One region of the Superficieibacter sp. HKU1 genome, then DNA from elsewhere that is predicted to be linked to it. Evidence: predicted binding sites of a transcription regulator. Region 1 holds the regulator's gene; each other region holds the start of a gene.
The links. Region 1 encodes LexA, which represses DNA repair genes until DNA is damaged. Its sites were predicted from a motif close to TNCTGTATGTACATACAGNA; they were not measured.
Positions count from the first base shown of each region.

Region 2: the regulator LexA is predicted to act here: its motif matches at 1,070-1,089, upstream of P0H77_RS12845 (YebG family protein).
Region 3: the regulator LexA is predicted to act here: its motif matches at 1,286-1,305, upstream of sulA (SOS-induced cell division inhibitor SulA).

Region 1 covers NZ_CP119754.1:4,437,766-4,440,002, reverse strand. Annotated here, with positions in the region: gene plsB (glycerol-3-phosphate 1-O-acyltransferase PlsB) at 1-445, opposite strand, end outside; gene P0H77_RS21170 (diacylglycerol kinase) at 575-943, shown strand; gene lexA (transcriptional repressor LexA) at 1,053-1,661, shown strand; gene P0H77_RS21160 (CsbD family protein) at 1,877-2,086, shown strand; gene zur (zinc uptake transcriptional repressor Zur) at 2,166-2,237, opposite strand, start outside.
Region 2 covers NZ_CP119754.1:2,668,124-2,670,360, forward strand. Annotated here, with positions in the region: gene P0H77_RS12835 (tellurite resistance TerB family protein) at 1-227, opposite strand, end outside; gene yebF (protein YebF) at 327-686, opposite strand; gene P0H77_RS12845 (YebG family protein) at 766-1,053, opposite strand; gene purT (formate-dependent phosphoribosylglycinamide formyltransferase) at 1,194-2,237, shown strand, end outside.
Region 3 covers NZ_CP119754.1:1,860,913-1,863,149, reverse strand. Annotated here, with positions in the region: gene yccS (YccS family putative transporter) at 1-296, shown strand, start outside; gene P0H77_RS08860 (TfoX/Sxy family DNA transformation protein) at 495-1,109, opposite strand; gene sulA (SOS-induced cell division inhibitor SulA) at 1,327-1,836, shown strand; gene ompA (porin OmpA) at 2,189-2,237, shown strand, end outside.

The DNA of each region.
Region 1 (2,237 bases):
CGTTGAGCATGCGCAGCGGCGGGTTAACCTCGCCTTTCTCACGCCCTGGCGAACGTCCAAACATCACCGATACCGGCACCATCTGTACGTCCAGCCCCGGATTGCTGCGGTGCAAGTCCAGATAGTCGTGGAAGAGTTTGATAGACTCTTCTTTCGGCGTGTAATACGTGAATACACGCGGGCCGCCATGTATAAAGACGTAGCGCGGCAGCAGGGTGCCGTCGATCTCCAGCGGCTCCATGGGATCGGGAAGATCGTGCGCCAGGCACTGCGTGCGCAGCGTCAGCAAATCCGCTTTTGAATTGTAAGGCAATACGTACATAATTGGGCGGGAGGTATCCAGGCCCAACTCCTGCGCAGGTTCCGCCGGAATAGACTTGCTCTTTACCAGGACACTTAATGGTAAATTCAGTAATTTGTAGTAAATTCGTGGCCAGCCGGACATAAACGATGTGAAGCCTCTGGTTAATCATGCAAATGCGCTGCAAGGATATCAGAAAGTGAACAGATTTTCTGAGCTTACGCAGGAAGCGCGTTATATCATTGACGCTAATAATGTTAAAAGGTTCTTTTGATGGCCAATAATACCACCGGATTAACCCGGATTATCAACGCAGCGGGTTATTCCTGGAAAGGATTTCGTGCGGCATGGATCAACGAAGCCGCTTTTCGTCAGGAAGGCGTGGCTGCCCTTGTGGCTATCATTATCGCCTGCTGGCTGGATGTCGATCCCATCACCCGCGTGCTGCTGATTGGCTCGGTGCTGCTGGTAATGATCGTAGAAATTTTAAACAGTGCAATTGAAGCCGTCGTGGACCGTATCGGCACGGAAAGACACGAACTTTCAGGCCGTGCCAAAGATATGGGATCGGCGGCAGTACTGCTGGCAATTGTCGTTGCGCTTATCACCTGGGTGACCTTATTGTGGTCGCATTTCCGCTAAAGGTCGCAAAAGTAAAAAAGTCTCTTATTTTTCGTGCCATTGGTGGTTCCAAAATCGCCGTTAACTGTATATACTCACAGCATAACTGTATATACACCCAGGGGGCGGAATGAAAGCGTTAACGGCCAGGCAGCAAGAGGTGTTCGATCTCATTCGGGATCACATCAGCCAGACAGGCATGCCACCGACGCGTGCGGAAATTGCGCAACGTTTGGGGTTCCGTTCCCCAAATGCGGCTGAAGAACATCTTAAAGCGCTGGCGCGTAAAGGGGTGATTGAGATTGTCACCGGCGCATCGCGTGGTATTCGCCTGCTAATGCAGGAAGAAGAAGGCATTCCTCTTATTGGCCGCGTTGCCGCTGGCGAGCCGCTTCTGGCACAGCAGCATATTGAAAGTCACTATCAGGTCGACCCGTCGCTGTTTAAACCCAACGCCGATTTTCTGCTGCGCGTTAGCGGTATGTCGATGAAAGACATCGGTATTATGGACGGCGATTTGCTGGCAGTGCATAAAACGCAGGATGTACGTAACGGCCAGGTTGTCGTCGCGCGTATTGACGAAGAAGTGACTGTTAAGCGTCTGAAGAAACAGGGCAATGTTGTTGAACTGCTGCCTGAGAATAATGAGTTTTCACCTATCGTGGTTGACTTGCGTAAGCAAAACTTCTCTATTGAAGGACTGGCTGTTGGCGTGATCCGCAACGGCGAGTGGCTGTAAATTTGTTCTGATTTCTGCGGTGCTGTCGGTGCCGCAGAGTTCCTTCCTTTTGCCAGACCCTCTCTTAGTGGTAGCGCTTCTCAGGGTTAAATATTCTTAATTCTCCGCAGGGTGCAGCATCCTCATCTACACTTATTCTTACGTTCAGCAGAAAAGACATGCAATCTGGACGACAGAATTCAAATGATTTGTACCCCAACAATGAGGACATAATTATGAATAAAGACGAAGTCGGCGGTAACTGGAAACAGTTCAAAGGTAAAGCGAAAGAACAATGGGGCAAACTGACCGATGACGATATGACCGTCATCGAAGGTAAACGTGACCAGCTGGTAGGTAAAATCCAGGAGCGTTACGGTTACCAGAAAGATCAGGCGGAAACCGAAGTGAAAGACTGGGAAACCCGTCACGATTACCGCTGGTAGTTGTAACCTCAGCTAACGGCTGAGAAGATCCTACCCGAAGGTACATGGAGGTACCACCCCACAAAGAGCCGTGCTGACACTAGCGCGGCTTTTTCTTACTCTGAATACTGTGATCGTGGTGGCAGTCGCCAGGATGACGGCAGGCTTCAAC
Region 2 (2,237 bases), 1.8 Mb from region 1:
TTATTCCATAATACGGTCCCGGCAACGGCACCGCCGCCCATCAATAACGCGCCAGAGCCATATTTACTGAGAAGCTTACGGGATGATTTATTGCCCACCAGCAGACCGGCAAGACCGCCAAGCGCACCGGGTACCAGCAGCTTATTCAGCCCCTGCGTACCAGAGGAGGAAGAGGAGGCGCCATTTTGCGCCAGGAGAGACTGTAGCTGATTAAGCCAGTTTGCCATACGGATGGTCCCTTCAGTTACTGATAACGATAAGTTCAGAATAAGCGAAGGGACGTCAGAAATTGTCAAGCCGGCAAAAGGTGCGCAAATTACTGTCGACTACCGGCTCTGATAGCTGGCACTGCCTGCGGCACAATCAACCTGCACGAGATAGTGGATATCCGCACTCTTACCGCGTACGGTGACAGGCACTTTCCATTTGCCTTTCTCTCCCGTCACTTCATTGGCGTCTACCCACACCACGGGATCGGCCTGGCCGATTTTCTGCCGATCTTCAGCCCAGCGGACGATGCGGTTTTGCTGATAGTCACGTTTCACGCTTGCCGCAATGCCATCCGCATCCAGCTTTTCACAGTTGGGAAACTTGACCGTCTTCGAATGCGGATCCTGACTCACCGCGTGCACTGACGCACTCCCGGCCAGCAGCAGCAGACAGAAAAACGCTCCACGCGTATTCATTGTTTTCTCCTTAAGACCCGTTATTACCCAGGGGTTAAAGAAAAAGCATGGTACAAAACGGCGGGAGTGCAAGTGGCTATTACGCCGCTTTGGTCCGCTTCGCGGGCGCATCCTCACTCACGGCTTTAGGCGCAGGCAATTTTCCGGCTTTCAGCAGATTAGCGAGCACATCTTTTTGTTCGGCAAGCCACATCGCCATGATTTCACGCTGATCGTCTTCCAGCGTTACCGGCGACTGACCAAGCCAGTTCCCCAGCACTTCCGCCAGATCGAGCATTTTGTCATAAGCATCGGCTTCCTTTTTGCTGGCAAAAGACATTTTTTCCTCACCTTCACGGATCACAACGTATTTAACTTCAACCGCCATTTTTGCAGCCCCATATCACTGTAATTTTATACAGTATAACACCTCATTTTCAGCGAATCAATCGGTGAAAAGCATGCCGGCAAAGACAGACGCAAACGTTTTCGTTTATACTGCGCGCAAATGCATTAAGGGGAAAGGTCATGATTCAATTAGGTACCGCGCTGCGCCCGGCAGCCACTCGCGTGATGTTATTAGGTTCTGGCGAATTAGGAAAAGAGGTGGCGATTGAGTGTCAGCGCCTGGGACTGGAAGTAATTGCGGTCGATCGCTACGCCGATGCTCCCGCCATGCACGTCGCGCACCGTGCGCACGTCATTAATATGCTGGACGGTGAGGCGCTGAAGGCGCTGGTCGAAGCCGAAAAACCGGATTATATCGTGCCTGAGATTGAAGCCATCGCAACCGATATGCTGGTTGAACTGGAACAGTCCGGACAGAAAGTGGTGCCCTGCGCCCGCGCTACGCAACTGACGATGAATCGCGAAGGCATTCGTCGGCTGGCGGCGGAGACATTATCGCTTCCTACCTCGGCGTATCGCTTTGCCAGTGATGAAGACAGTTTCCTGCAGGCCGTGCGCGAAATTGGCCTGCCCTGCATTGTGAAACCGGTGATGAGTTCCTCCGGTAAAGGGCAATCTTTTATTCGAACAGAAGATCGGCTCAGCGAGGCCTGGCGCTATGCCCAACAGGGGGGACGCGCCGGAGCGGGACGGGTTATCGTTGAAGGGGTGGTGAATTTTGATTTTGAAATCACCCTGCTGACCGTAAGCGCGGTGGATGGCGTCCATTTCTGTGCGCCAGTAGGACACCGTCAGGAAGATGGCGATTATCGCGAGTCGTGGCAGCCCCAGCAGATGAGCCCGCTTGCGCTGGAGCGGGCACACGCCATTGCACGCGACGTGGTACTTGCCCTCGGCGGTTTTGGTCTGTTTGGCGTGGAGCTTTTCGTCTGCGGCGACGAGATTATTTTCAGCGAGGTCTCACCGCGTCCGCATGATACCGGGATGGTGACGTTAATTTCGCAGGATCTGTCAGAGTTTGCCCTGCACGTTCGCGCTTTCCTCGGCCTGCCAGTGGGCGGCATCCGTCAGTATGGCCCGGCAGCGTCGGCAGTGATCCTGCCGCAGTTGACCAGCCAGAACATTACGTTTAGTCACGTCGAGGCTGCTACCGGCGCAGGCTTG
Region 3 (2,237 bases), 2.3 Mb from region 1:
ATACCTTTACCAGCTATATTTCGGCGCTGGGCGCGCACCGCGAGAAGTTAAGCAGCGACGAAGTGCTGGCGCTACTGGATGATGCAGTGTGTTACGTTGACGACGCCTTTCACCATGCGCCGGACGATGAACCTCGCGTGCGTGAGGCGCTGGACGAGCTCACCCGGCGTATTCACCATCTGGAGCCTCATACCCGCAGCACCGAGCCGCTGGTTCTGCAACAGATTGGGTTGCTGATAGCGTTACTGCCTGAGATTAATCGCTTGCAGCAACGGGTTACGGCACCTTCCAGATAGTCGTCGATCCGCGCCTGATGTTTATCGGTCAGGCGCGTGACCGCGCTTAATATAACCAGCCGCTAAACCTGAACACATACATAACCCTGTTAATTCACCGTATTAATAAACGTGCTGGTAACTTTACGGACGGCACCTTTAAGGCATGCCGCCCGTAAGGGTTGCCGGTCATTGCTTCAACCCAGTCCAGGCGTCGGGTTAATCATTGCTAAGCTCTGGCAACTTATTAAACCAGTCAGTCAACTGTTGGCGTCGTTGCACCCCAAGCCTGGCCTCGTGCATGCCGGCAATGGCACCCTCCAGCGCATAAAGCAGTCTGACCGACAGATACCGTTTCTTTTCCCTTATCTTTAACCACGCCAGCTCAGCTCCAAGGGTACGCAGCTCTTCCTCGGTACGGATACCCACTTCCATCAGCAGCATTTCGAGATGAAACGTAATATTCGGCAGATCCTTCAGTCTCTTGACGCCGCCACGACGAACTTTTTCCTGCTGTGCGGCCTGAAGTGAAAATGAACTGAGGTGCAGAAGCGTTTTGCGGTCACCCCAGAGCGCATCATCGACCCGGTAATAATTTAGCAACACTGGCCTCCCCCTTTTCTGCAGCGTCAATAACGAGGTAGGATGATTGACCCGATAAGGTGCACTTTGCTCGCAAACTCGCAGGTACAAATCCCCTTCAGCTACCATCGCAAAGACCGTGTTATCTATCGACAGACTATATCCACCAAACAGCGCCCGGTAGCGAACCGTTCCCAGCGGCGAAAGATATTCTTGCGACTGATAAATCCGTTTGTATGAGATATTTCTCATGATTATTCCTTAAAAATCATGTAGATAAACTATAAACCTTACTAACGGATCCGCTAATCAGGAACATAGGCAACTTCACGCCCTGCGGCAAGATGAATTTCGCGTTCAGCAGAACTGAAGTTCAAATTTGCGAGTCGCTTTCAGAAAATGAGGTTGATCTTTGTACGTAGCAGGGGTACTGTATATGCATACAGTAACTCACAGGGCTGGATTGATTATGTACACTTCAGGTCATGCAAATCGTACCTCTTCATTTTCGACAACGTCTACCGCCGGGGCTTACTCTGCGACTGAGCCATCCTCAACGGGTCTTATCAGCGAAATTGTCTACCACGAAGACCAGCCCATGTTGACGCAACTTTTGCTGTTGCCCCTGCTGCAACAGCTGGGCCAACAATCCCGCTGGCAGCTTTGGCTTACGCCTCAGCAAAAGCTGAGGCGTGAGTGGGTACAGGCTGCGGGTCTCCCGCTGACCAAAGTTATGCAGATCAACCAGATGTCCCCGTGTAATACGCTGGCGTCTATGATCCGTGCGCTACGAACCGGAAACTACAGCGTAGTGATTGGTTGGCTTTCAGAAGAGTTAACGCCTGATGAATATTCACTTTTGGCGCAGGCAGCAGAAGAAGGTCATGCGATGGGGTTCGTTATGCGTCCCATTCGAGGGGGTCATCGTAGCGGCAGACAGTCAAGTGGGTTAAAAATTCACTCAAATTTGTATCATTAATCGCAATTAAGATTTTTCCTGGCAAATATTTTAATTTGTTGGCAACCTTTTTATTGTACAAGCAAATTTCGCGACAATGCTTGTCTGGTGCGGTTTCCCGCATTGTCTCCAGTCCAAAAATGACACACAAATGTTTCATATTATGTTCAGCAACCTTTTTTTTTCATATGCCTGACAGAGTTCACACTTGTAAGTTTCCAACTACGTTGTAGACTTTACATCGCCAGGGGTGCTCGTCTTAAGCCGTTAATAACGGCAATGTAATTAATGAGTCGCGCCCCCGGTGAAGGATTTAACCGTGAGTTTCATTGAATATTCATGGCGATTTTTGGATGATAACGAGGCGCAAAAAATGAAAAAGACAGCTATCGCGATTGCAGTGGCACTGGCTGGCTTCGCTA